One region of the Paraburkholderia sp. RL17-380-BIE-A genome, then DNA from elsewhere that is predicted to be linked to it. Evidence: riboswitches for the same ligand, from Rfam matches in the RefSeq annotation. Region 1 holds a riboswitch; each other region holds the start of a gene.
What was found. A riboswitch is a leader RNA that binds a small molecule or an ion and turns the genes downstream of it on or off. The one in region 1 is predicted to bind cobalamin.
Positions count from the first base shown of each region.

Region 1 (4,209 bases):
CATTGAAGTGCGCGAGGTAATCAGCGAGCGCGAGGCTTTGCAGTGCGGGACGCAGATCGCGCACCACCGGATCGTTGGTCACACCCTCGGTGAGCTTCTTCAGCAGCGCGTCGCCGTCGGCGGGCAAGTCGGCGAGACGATAGCCTTCGTCGCGCAGCATCGACAGAATGCGGACCACCGAGGCCGGCGTATCGAGTCCCACGCCGTTGCCGATGCGCCCTTCGCTCATCGGATAGTTGGCGAGAATCAACGCGACTGTCTTGTCCGCGTTATCGAGTGAACGCAGACGGCACCAGCGTCGGCTCAATTCCGCGAGAAACGCCACACGCTCGGCGTCCGGCTGATACCGCACCACGTCGACCTGAGTGTGCGGACAACGGTATGCCAGCCCCTTGAAGCTGATGGCGCGCGTAATGATGCGGCCGTCCACTTCCGGCAGCGCGATATGCATGGCGATATCGCGCGAATTGAGGCCGTGATTGTCCTTTTGCCAGTCTTCACGATTGCCGCCGCTCAGAATCACCTGGAACACCGGCGCGTCGCCGGCGAGCGCGAGCGGCTCCGGGTCGTCGATCGCGGTCGCGGCGAAGGCGGTCGTATTCAGCACCAGCGCGGCATTGTGCTCTGCGCACAGCGATTGCACGATTTCGCGGCTGAACACGTCTTTGAGCGAGGTAATCGCGATCGGCAACGGATTCAGGCCTTGCGCTTCGAGCGCGTCGATCAGCGCGTCGAACACGGCCGTATTGGCCGCCTGCAGATGCGCCTTGTAGAACAGGATCGCCGCGACCGGCGCGTCTGGTTGCCAGCGCGCCTGCCAGTCGGCGATAGTCGGCGTGTCACGCCCGGGATGATAGAGCGTCGCGGCAGGCAACGCGCGCGGCGGCGCAGGCTCGCGTCCCCAGCCGAAGGTCCGGTGCGCGATACAGCGCAGGAACGCCTCGGCATTCTGCGCACCGCCCTCGCGCAGATAACGCCACAGTTGATGGCACAGATCGGCGCTTGCAGTACTGCGCGCGAGCAGGTTCGGATCTTCCTGCAAATCGCCGGAGAACATCGCGAGCGTCTGCTGCTTGCGCTCGGCGAGCGCCACCACCTGCTCGATACCGTAAGGCCAATACGCTTCGCCGCCGAGGTGATCGACCACCACCACACGCGCGTGCTGCAAGACGTCTTCGACGTAGAAATCGACCGAGGCCGGTTGCCGCAAATACGTGACGTTCGCGAGCCGCACGCTCGGGAAACCTTCACCCATGCGCGCAATCACGCTCGCGAGCAGCGACAGCGTGGTATCGGCGGAGCTGAGCACGACGATGTCGGCGGGCTGCTGATCGATACGGATCACGCCTTGTGTATCGTCGACGAAACCGCCCGGCGTGGTGCGCAGCAGATGCATGAGCGCTTACGCCTGTTGCGTTTCGACGCTCGACGGCACGCCGAGCGCCACGTCGAACGCACGCTGCAACGCGGCCTGATCGAGATCCTCGCCAATCAGCACGAAGCGGCTCGGGCCGCTTTCGCCAGCCTGCCAGCGTCGATCGAAATAGCTGTCGAAGCGGCGGCCCACGCCCTGAATCACGAGGCGCATCGCCGCGCCCGGCAGCGCCGCGAACCCTTTGACGCGATAGATCGTGTTCGTTTCGACGAGCCCTTGCAGCGCGGCGATCACTGCTTCGCGCGAGAGCGCATTCGCCTGCACGACCACCGAATCGAATTCGTCGTGATGGTGGTCGGCGTCTTCGGCGGAACCGTGGTGATCGTGGCGCAGGTGAATCGTGTCTTCCGAGGCGGCTTCGAGCCCCAGTAACGTATGCAGATCGAGCCGGCCCATCTGCGCGCGCACGATCTTCACTTGCGGCGGAATCTCTTCGCGAATCACCAGCTCGACCGCGTTTTGCTGCGCGTCGTCGAGCAAATCGGTCTTGTTCAGAATCACCAGATCGGCGGCGGACAACTGATCTTCGAACAGTTCGTGCAACGGCGATTCGTGGTCGAGATTCGGATCGGCCTTGCGCTGTGCATCCACGGCGACGGGGTTGTCGGCGAACTGACCGCTTGCCGCAGCCGGGCCGTCCACAACGGTGACCACGGCATCCACGGTAAAGCTGTTCTTGATCTGCGGCCAGTTGAAAGCCTGCACCAGCGGCTTGGGCAACGCGAGCCCCGACGTCTCGATCAGCACGTGATCGATCTGATCGCGGCGCTCGACGAGTTTTTCCATCACCGGAAAAAACTCTTCCTGCACGGTGCAGCACAGGCACCCGTTGGCGAGTTCAAACAGTTGGCCTTCGGTTTCGACGCCGTTTTCATCGCAACCGATTCCGCAACCCTTGAGAATTTCCCCGTCGATACCGAGTTCGCCGAACTCGTTGACGATCACCGCGATGCGCTTGCCGCCCGCATGCTGAAGAATGTGCCGCAGCAGCGTGGTCTTGCCGCTGCCGAGAAAGCCCGTGACGATGGTGACGGGGATCTTGCGCATTTGAGTTTGCATCGTGAGGTCCATCCGTAGGAGTTGCACGTGCACGCCGGCGTGTTTTTGTGTGTCTGTCTGCGCGTCTGCGTGCATCGGCCGGGTAGCCAGGTAAGCGGCGCGTAAGCCCAGCGAGCCAGAACGACAACACAACACGGGGACGAACGACGGGTTGCCGCGACAACAGAAAAACAGGAAGCGGGAATGAGATCATGAACGCACCGCCGCATCCCCGCGGCGTTCGCCCTTCGTATTCTGGCCGGTATCCGGGCTGGCGAAAGCGCCGCTTCCCCTTCCCGGGCGAGTGATTTCTCGCCCAGTGGTGATATGCCGACGCGGCCTTGCGCGTGGACATCGAAGCCGGCTCCGTGGCGCTAAAGAACTTACCGCAGCACCACATTTCGCTTACCGTTGCGGGGGCAGCACAGGTTGACCCGATCCATGGCAGGCGGGCACCCTGTTTCCCGTTTAACTGCATGCGCACGAGCGCGCACACGAGCACCAAAGTGCGTGCGAGTGTAGGCCCGCGGCCCGGTGCCGTCAAGGAAACGCAAGCCGCAAGCGCTTATCGGGCGGGACGCCATGTGCTATCGTATGCGCGCGTTTGGTGCCCGCACATGCATTCGCGTGTGCAGTTAAACGGGAAACAGGCCGCGCTTTACGCGCTCAACCTGTGCTGTCCCCGCAACGGTAAGCGACCTGCGGCGCGATGTCTTTCATCCCGCGCCGCGCATGCGTTTTTTCGATGCCACTGTCCATGACATTCCAACGAATGAATGCGGACGGGAAGGCAAAGCGCATGAGGCCGCCAGCCCGGATACCGGCCAGACGCGGAGGCGGCGAACCTCAGGGCAACATCACGCCGCCGGCCGCCGGAATCCGCGAGGGACGGATGTGAAGGCGCTGAAGCACGACGTGGCGCATCCGTTCGTCGATCCGTTCCCAAAGGGACCGTGGCGAGCCGCGCGTTTCGCCGTGCCTGAATCCGTAGCACTGCATGCCCCCAAAGTCCGTCATCCGGCGCGCCTGCGCGCTTCGCCCCTTTCCGCCCGTCACGACATGGCGCTCGCCATGCACGTTGCGATGACCCGCGCCTGGCTGATCGGCGCCGGCCCCGGCGACGTCGAACTCATGACCCTCAAGGCAACTCGCGCATTGGCCCAAGCCGATGTGGTGCTGGTCGACGACCTGGTGAATCCCGACGTGCTGCAGTTCGCGCGCGCCGACGCGCAGGTCGTCTACGTCGGCAAACGCGGCGGCCATCCGTCCACGCCGCAGGCCGGCATCGTCGCGCAGTTGCTCGAACACGTGCGGGCCGGGCGCAGCGTCGCGCGCCTGAAAGGCGGCGATCCGTTCGTGTTCGGCCGGGGCGGCGAAGAACAGCAGGCGCTGCATGCGGCGGGCGTCGAGGTGGAGGTCATCAACGGCATTACGGCGGGCATCGCCGCGCCCGCGGCCATCGGCATTCCCGTCACGCACCGCGATCACGCGCAAGGCGTGGTATTCGTCACCGGGCACGGCGCGGGCAGCGGCGAACCCGACTGGGCCGCGCTCGTCGCTACGCGCATGACCCTCGTGATCTATATGGGCATGCGGCGGCTGCACGATATCGTCGACGCGTTGCTCGCGGCCGGCATGAGCGCCGACACGCCATGCGCGGCGATCGAATCGGCCACCCGTCCGGAGCAACGCCATGCGCTCGCGCGGCTCGGCGAGTTCGCCGACACCGTCGCGCG
Region 1 covers NZ_JARESQ010000030.1:5,535-9,743, forward strand. The annotation lists gene cobN (cobaltochelatase subunit CobN) at 1-1,396, opposite strand, end outside; gene cobW (cobalamin biosynthesis protein CobW) at 1,403-2,494, opposite strand; cobalamin riboswitch at 2,714-2,994, opposite strand; cobalamin riboswitch at 3,062-3,316, shown strand; gene cobA (uroporphyrinogen-III C-methyltransferase) at 3,557-4,209, shown strand, end outside.

Region 2 (4,209 bases), on a different contig from region 1:
CATTACCGGCTTGACGCGCGTGACAGGCAGTAGTCTTACGCCCGCGTTTTACCTGATTTTTGCCGGTTTTGTGTCGCTCGCGATGGTGTACTTCACGCGTGCCGGACGTATGGCGGGTGACACTGCGCCGAGGCCCGCCACTCATTGATCAACCACGAGCGTATTGCATGACCCAGTACTTGATGACAGACGACGAGCGAGCGCCGAATGAACGTCCGGTGGCGGTGGTCGCGAGCCGGCATCTGAACGTCACGACGCGAGCCGGCAGCGGCACTGTGCCCGTGTTCGCGAATGGCGACTGGCTGGCGCCGACGCGCGACGTTCGACGCGCCGTGATTCTGATTCACGGCCGCCTGCGCAACGGCGACACTTACTTTGATCTCGCCGAGCGGTCGTGCGCACTTGCCGGCGGCAGCGCGGCCGATACGCTGCTGATCGTGCCGCAGTTTCTCGCGACCGCGGATGTCGAAGCGCATGCGTTGCCGCCGTCCACATTGCATTGGGACTGGACGAGCTGGATGGGCGGCGAAAACGCCGAAGGTCCCGCGCCGATCAGTTCATTCGATGTACTCGACGCCATTGTGCACACGCTCGCATCACGCGAGCAGTTCGCGTCGCTCGCCGAGGTGGTGGTCGCCGGGCACTCGGGCGGCGGGCAGGTCGTGCAGCGCTATGCGGTGGTCGCGCGCAGCGAGGCACCGCTCACCGCACGCGGCATTGTGCTGCGATACGTGGTGGCGAATCCTTCGTCGTATGTGTATTTCGATGCGCTGCGGCCTACAGCCTCTGGCGAGTTCGCGGAGTTCGATAGGGCGATGTGCCCGTCGTTCAATCGCTGGAAGTATGGGCTCAAGGATTTGCCGGCTTACGCGCGCGAGTCGGGCGACGCTGGTTCCGCGGCGGCGCTCGAAGCGCGCTACGCGCAACGCGACGTCACCGTGCTGCTCGGCGGCGCGGATTGCGATCCGCAGCATCCTGCGCTCGACCGTTCATGCGCCGCGCAAACGCAAGGAAGCCACCGTCTCGGGCGAGGACTCGCTTATGCGCGTTATATGGCGGCGCGGCATGCGGAAGGATTGGCGACGCATCGGACGTTCGTGATCGATGGTGTCGGGCACGATGCCAAAGGGATTTTCTCATCGCCTCAAGGACTGGCTGCTTTGTTTGGTGCTGGTCTGTGATGCGCGTTGCGCGAGAGCGAGCGTGAGGCGCTCGGCGCGCATGGGCACGAAGCGTGCTACTTCGCTTCATGCTACTTGTAAGCCACTTCGAGGACCGCGCCGACATGAACAGAACCCGATTGCTTGCCTCCGCGCTTGCCGTTGCATCATTCGGCGCGTTGCTGCCGTGCAGCGCCAATGCCGACGACGCGCCTAGCCCCTGTGCATCACTGAAACGCATCGTAGCGGCGGCGCCTGGCGGCCTCGCGTCGTTGACGCCGGACGATGGCAAAGGCGTCGCGCAACCCTACGGCGACGACGCGCAATGTTCGGCGAGCCACGGCAGCTACCAATGCACGTGGACGCCGCATCACGACGCCGGTTCAAATGCGGACGCGCTGCAAGCGGTCGCGGCCGACGTCGCGTCGTGTTTGCCCGACGCGACACACGACCAGAATTCGCCGGGACGGCAGCACTTTTATCTCGGTGCGAAGGGCAAGCGGACCGACATTGCCGTAACGCCGACGGGTTCGAACAAGTTGCGCCTGGTGGTGTCGGGTAAGTGAATCGGGCTGCGGCGTGAAAGCGGCTAATGCGTCGCCGGCCACCACGACCAGCCGCGTGATGAGCGCCGCAACTCGATCATCGAAAGCGGTGCGATTTCAATGCGCGAAAACACTGCGGTCGATGCGCCAAGCGCATACACGATCGCTGCTCTGAGAAGCGGAGCATGCGTGACGGCGACCACGTTGTACATATCGGCCGATGCAAGGTCGGGCGTGCCGCCTAGCGCAACGAGCCATTCTCCTACCCGCTTTACGAGCTGACTGAACGACTCGCCGCCGTGCGGCGCGGCGTCGGGATCGCGTATCCATGCGGCGAGGTCTTGCGGCGCTTCGGCTTCGAGATCGGCAAGCCGCCGCCCTCGCCAATGGCCATAGTTCATGTCCGCCAGCGCGACATCGACCGACGCGGCGAGGCCGAGGGCCGCCGCCGTATCTCGTGCGCAGACGGCCGGGCTCACATAGGCTGACGCGCTTTCCGCGATCGCCAGACGTGTGTTCGTGGCGTGGACGCGGGCTTCTGCGATAGCGCGGGCGTCGAGCGGGTCATCAGCGGGAAAACGGCCTGCACGTTGGGCTGCGGTCGATGCGTGGCTGATCAGTAATAGCCGTATGTCCACTCTGTTCATTTCCTGTGAGGCTGCGCCGAAGCCTGGCGTTGGCGGAAAGGGTGCATCCGCTTTGCGTTGCCGGGTGCCGGAGTTTAGCGCGTAGAATAGCCGGACTGCGAAGCACGGAAGCCGGTGAAAACCCGGCGCGGTCGCGCCACTGTAATCGACAGCACATGCCGAAAGCCAGACCTGAGCTTCGCATCATTCCTCTGCAACGACTATCGGGGCGCGTAACCCCAGGAGATGTCCATCATGACAGCTGTTTTCGATCCCGCTTCGCAGGCCGCTTCTCAGCCCGTTTTTGAACCCACGCCGATTCCGCTGCGCGAGTTGCTGCCGTGGGTCGTGTTCGGGGGGCTGCTGCTGTTGCTCGCGCTTTACTTCGTGGGTGCGGAACAGGGCGCCACATCGCTGGTGCCCGGCATGTACGTGCATGAGTTCGTGCACGACGGTCGCCATCTGCTCGGCTTTCCCTGTCACTAACGGAGTCGGACATGGTCGGTAAATTGTTGGTGCGCGGGATGCTGGCAGGCATCGCCGCGGGACTGCTCACGTTCGGCTTCGCCCGGGTCGCGGGCGAGCCGCAAGTCAATCAGGCGATCTCATTCGAAGAAAGGGCCGATGCCGCGAAAGACGAGGCGCCCGAACCCGCGATGGTGAGCCGCGAGACGCAACAAGGACTCGGCCTGTTGACCGGGGTGGTGGTGTACGGCGCGGCGTTTGGCGGGTTGTTCTCGTTGGTGTTCGCTTACGCGTATGGGCGCGCGGGGGCATTGAGCGCACGCGCGTTGTCCGCGTGGCTGGCGCTCGGTGCGTTCATTGCGCTGGCGGTCGTTCCCAACCTGAAGTATCCGGCGAACCCGCCTGCGGTCGGCGACCCGGAGACGATCGGGACGCGCACGGGCCTGTTCTTCCTGATGATTGCGATCTCGCTGGCCGCGATGGTGTTTTCGCTCAAGGTGCGGCGCCGTGTGGGCGCGAAACTCGGCGCGTGGAATGGCTCGATCGTGGCGGGGTTGGTGTTTGTCGTGATTATCGCGGCGGTACAACTGTCGATGCCGACTTTCAATGAAGTGCCGGAGGGTTTTCCGGCGGCGCTGCTGTGGAAGTTCCGTGTGGCGGCGCTTGGTATGCAGGCGATCATGTGGACGACGATTGGACTGCTGTTCGGCGCGCTCGTTGAGCGCGGTGCGTTTATGCGGTTGGGCGGTCGGCCGGCGGTGTAGTCGGCTTGATGGTTGGTGGAGGCGATGGGCGCAACCGCCTCGGTGGTTGTGCCCGGCGTTCTCTGCCTGGCTCGTCGCTGTTTGCGCGCAGGGGTCGAGAAGGTTTGTGCGTCAAGGAGTTGGGGCTGTTGTGGGGTGGTTATCCACAGGCTTGAGCACAGAATCTGTGGATAAAGTTCCAGCAGTGAGACGTCCCAGCTTCGCGGCCCGGTCGTCGGGGGCAAAGCAGAGCAATCCTATGCCCGCGCCAATCCAGCCGGTTTGTCGGGCAAAGCCGTTGTTGTTCAGGTCGAAATAAGTCGCGCTGGTGTTCAGGGGGCAGGTTTATTCCTGAGCCGGTCAGGTCAAGAACTAATGGGCTGGTTGAGTCCAACGGAGGGCCGTCGTATTTGCCCAGGGCGCCGCCACCTGCGCCTGAACCGGGCCAACGCATCGGCGACACTCGCAATTACCGCTCCAATGGTATTCAGCACGTCCGCGACAGTACTTGCCAGGTTCAGACCACTTGCGCTTAGCCGATTCGAGCCCGCCCGCATGGGCGCGGGAATGCGGTCGAACGCGATCGCCGAGGAACCGACAGGCGGAGCCCATCGAATGCGGGGTACCGGACTTTAGCTACTGGCTCGCGCTAACCCCACGCGTCTTGCTG
Region 2 covers NZ_JARESQ010000026.1:28,066-32,274, reverse strand. The annotation lists gene P0D68_RS32225 (MFS transporter) at 1-148, shown strand, start outside; gene P0D68_RS32220 (alpha/beta hydrolase) at 168-1,181, shown strand; gene P0D68_RS32215 (hypothetical protein) at 1,286-1,726, shown strand; gene P0D68_RS32210 (histidine phosphatase family protein) at 1,750-2,343, opposite strand; adenosylcobalamin (AdoCbl) riboswitch at 2,432-2,584, shown strand; gene P0D68_RS32205 (CbtB domain-containing protein) at 2,587-2,817, shown strand; gene P0D68_RS32200 (CbtA family protein) at 2,829-3,560, shown strand.
Region 2: it holds a riboswitch for cobalamin, as region 1 does, so the genes downstream of both, P0D68_RS32205 (CbtB domain-containing protein) here and cobW (cobalamin biosynthesis protein CobW) in region 1, are expected to answer to the same signal.

Region 3 (4,209 bases), on a different contig from region 1:
ACATCGCGCAAAGACAGCGCGCAAAACTGGCACCCAAAGAAAAACGGCACCGAACCGAAGTCCGATGCCGTTCTAAATAAGGTCCCCGCCTTAGCCGCTAGGCCGGCATCCTGAACCGGGGGTTCAGAATTGGTCGCAGTTAGCAACACTTCGGGTACATCAGACAGAGTGACGCGCACACCCGTGCTACAAATTTCCGCAACCGTGCACATGGCATTGGTTCAAGGAATATATGACCTTGGCGAACCAGGCAGGGAAGCTAAACCGATAAAGCTAAATCACGAAAACGACCGATTGAACTCAAACGTTTGCAGAATCTTGGACGCCTTGTCCTCACACACTCCGTTTGAATCCGCCGCCGATCTCAGGACCGGCCGCACGATAACACACGTTACTTACTGCATGCTGTACTGCTGAATCACAGTACCTAGTTGTTCGTTCATTTGATGCATTGTACGCCGGATTTCCTCAGCGGGAAATGCTTCTCCGTGTCTCACGCTCGATTGCAGCCGAAGCAGTTCCGATGCCAGCGACAGCGCAGCCATGACAGCAATGCGATCCGTGCCGCGCACGTTGCTATTGTTACGGATCTTCGACATTTCGGCGTCGACGCGTGCGACCGCTTCAAGCAGCGCGCCTTCCGTTTCCGGCGAGCAGGCGAGGCGATAGGGCACGCCGAGAATCGATACTTCGATCTGCTTGGTGGTCATGCATTTTCTCCGTGGCGGGTCTCATCGCTCTGCGCTTCGACTTCGTGCGGGGCGGGCTCGAGCAGATCGAGCTGGCTGTCGGGCTCGCTGTTTGCGCGGGCACGCGGCAGCTTTTCGAGGATCGCATTCAGGCGCACCTGGGCGTCGTCGATCTTTGCCGACAGCGCGTCGCGTTCCGCCTGCAGCGCATTGCGTTCCTCGCGCAGCATTGCAAGTTCCGTGCGCGTGGCTTCGACGTCGGCGCGCGATTGGGCGAGCTGCTCTTCGAGCGCGAGTCGCGCTTCATTGTGGCGTTGGCTGATCGCGATCAGCTTGCCGATATTCTGTGAAAGTGTTTCGAGTTCGGTGAGCATGTGCTGCGTCCTCTAAAGACATCGCATTTTAGCGCGGAATGTCGCAGGTTCCGACAATTGTCTCGTTTCGAGACGTAACAACATTGCTTTGTGCAGGCTTTTATCGACCATATGATGAAAAAGTACTCGTGCGTCGGACAATAGCCTGCACTTAACAGAACGGTAGTCTGCGGTCCCACTCATTCTTGACGGACCCCGAGGCCGCTCCTAAACTGGCCGCACTCTGGTGCCCGCGTGCGCTTTTCAACGGCGCGCGCAGTTAAACGGGAAGCAGGGGGCGCGGTTCGCCAGAACGCGCCAACCTGCGCTGCCCCCGCAACGGTAAGCGACCGCATTCGTCATGCAAGTCGATCCTGATCGCGTGTTGGAAGTTCAACTCGCGAGTGTGCCACTGCGCGTCACGCGTGGGAAGGCGGGATCGATATGTCGTCAGCCCGGATACCGGCCAGAGGGAGAGGCACGTCACGCGCGAAAATGTTAAATACGCGGGCGCCTCGTTACGCATCGGCCTGCGGGGAAGCAGGCCGCGCACGCTACCCACAGGACTTTCACCCCATGCTGTCCCCCATCGCTCGTGCGGCGCTGCTTGCCTTCGCGGGCCTGCCGATCGTCGCGCACGCGCAAGCTGCACCTTCGTCTTCTGCGTCGGCGGCTGATGCGTCGCCCGCGGTATTGTCACCGATCGTGGTGACCGCCGAGCGCGGGCCGCAGGCACTCGCCGATGCGATCCCGCAGACCGCGCTGTTCGACCAGCAGGATCTCGCCGACACCACCGCGACCGATCTGCCCGGCCTGCTGCAACTCGCGCCAGGCGCGCAAATCTCGCGTACAGGTGGCCCCGGTTCGACGACGAGCCTCTTCCTGCGCGGTGCGTCCTCGACGCAATCGCTGCTGCTGATCGACGGCGTGCGCGTCGATTCGGTGAGCCTGGGTTCCGCGCAACTCGCGCAGATTCCGCTCGACCAGGTCGATCACGTCGAGGTGGTGAACGGCAACGTGTCGGCGTTGTACGGTTCCGGCGCGATCGGCGGCGTGGTGCAGGTGTTCACGAAAGACGGCGGCGACCATCCGCCGCGTTTCAATTTTTCGCTCGGCTACGGCAGCTATCACACGCAGACGCAGCAGGCGGGCGTGAACGGCGCATTGGATAAAGACGGCAAGACGACCTTCAGCATTTCGCTCGCGCGCTCGAAGGACGACGGTTTTTCGTCGCTCAATCCGCGTGAGGCGCCCGGCGCCAATCCGAATGCGAACGGCTATCTGAACGAGAGCATCTCGGCCTCGTTGCGTCACAAGTTCAACGACAAATGGGATGCCGGCGCGAGCTACTTCCAGTCGAACGGCAACAACAGCTACGACAACGCGTACGGACTGCCGACCGATCTGAACAACCTGTATAGCAAAGTGCGCCAGGTCTCGGTGTTCGCGAACGGCAAGCTGACCGACTGGTGGACGACTCACTTCATCGTCTCCGAAGGCGACGACCGCAGCGTGTCGAACACCAACGGCGTCTATAACGGCCGCTTCGATACCGACAATCGCCAGTACACGTGGCAGAACGATTTCGCGCTGGCCGCGCAGCAGAAGCTGCAGGTCGGCTACGAGCATCTCGACCAGAGCCTCGACTCGGATACGTTCGCGGCGCCCGACCGGCATGTGGATTCGGGTTTTGTCGGCTATACGGGGCGCTTTGGGCGCAACCAGATTCAGGCCAACGTGCGGCGCGACCAGTATTCCGATTTCGGCGGAGCGAACAGTTACTATCTTGGCTACGGCTTCGACATCACCAGCCATTGGAAGGTGAGTGCAAGCTACTCGGATTCGTTTCGCGCGCCGAGTTTCGACGATCTGTACTATCCGCTCAGCGGCAATCCGTCGATTCAGCCGGAGCGCAGTCATTCGATCGAAGCCGCGCTGCAGTACGCGTCGAATGCGCTCGGTGTGATGCGTCTCACCGCATTCCAGACGCGCTATTCGAATCTGATTAACTACGAGCAGGTAACGCCCGGCATCTATCTGGCCGAGAATGTCGGCCATGCGAAGGTGCAGGGACTCGAAGGATCGTGGAGCGGGCATGTCGGCGAGACGGACGTGCGCGCCTCGGTAACACTGCAAAACCCAGTCGACCTCGACAACGACGTCGACCTCGTGCGGCGCGCGCGGCGCTTCGGCTCGCTGACGGTGAACCGCAGTATCGCCGGGTGGCGCGTCGGCGGCGAATGGATCGTGAGCGGCCCGCGCGACGACAGCAGCGGCAAGCTGGGCGGCTATGGCGTGGTGAATCTGTCGGCGCGCTACAACATCACGAAAGCATGGTACGTGGCCGCGCAAATCCAGAATCTGTTCAACAAGGACTATGAAACGGCCTACTCGTATAACTCGCCGCGGCGCGGTGCGTATCTCACGGTTGGTTGGCAGCAGCAGTAGTGGACACGCCTTGTTGAGACTGCGCGGATGAGCCGCTACATGAGCCGATCCACTAGCCGCCACTCGGGTTCGATGCCCGCAACGCTGCGCGTGATGAGCGCGAAGCGCGCGGCCGCGATCTGGCTTGCGCTTGCCGTGATCGCGCTGGCGGTGCTGATGGCGTCGCTCGCGTTGGGGAGCGTCTCGCTCGCGCCGATGCGCGTGTTGGCGGCGCTGATGCCCTCGCATGCGCCGTCTGGCGGTGCCTCCGATCTGACTGCGGAGATCGTCCGCACGCTGCGTTTACCGCGCGCGGTGGCCGGCTTTGCCTGCGGCGCGTTGCTCGCATTGGCCGGCGCGCTGCTGCAGGTGCTGTTGCGCAATCCGCTCGCCGAACCGTACGTGTTGGGTGTGTCCGGCGGCGCGGCGACTTTCGCGCTCGTCGCGATGATCGCCGGTTGCGCCTGGTCGATCGTCGACGCGAGCGCCTTCGCCGGCGCCTTCGTGTCGATCCTGCTGGTGCTCGGCCTCGCGCGCCGTGAGTTGTGGCGCGGCGAGCCGCAGGACACGTCGCCGCGTCTGCTGCTCACCGGCGCGGTGATCGCCGCGGGTTGGGGCGCGCTCATCACCTTGCTGCTCAATCTCGCGCCCGACAACCGCTTGCGCGGCATGCTGTTCTGGCTCACGGGCGACCTCAATGGCGGCGCGATGCCGTGGACGGCGCTCGCCGCGCTCGTCAT
Region 3 covers NZ_JARESQ010000003.1:102,805-107,013, forward strand. The annotation lists RNA gene ssrS (6S RNA) at 79-260, opposite strand; gene P0D68_RS05670 (cell division protein ZapA) at 396-710, opposite strand; gene P0D68_RS05675 (ATPase) at 707-1,063, opposite strand; cobalamin riboswitch at 1,271-1,527, shown strand; gene P0D68_RS05680 (TonB-dependent receptor domain-containing protein) at 1,619-3,490, shown strand; gene P0D68_RS05685 (FecCD family ABC transporter permease) at 3,530-4,209, shown strand, end outside.
Region 3: it holds a riboswitch for cobalamin, as region 1 does, so the genes downstream of both, P0D68_RS05680 (TonB-dependent receptor domain-containing protein) here and cobW (cobalamin biosynthesis protein CobW) in region 1, are expected to answer to the same signal.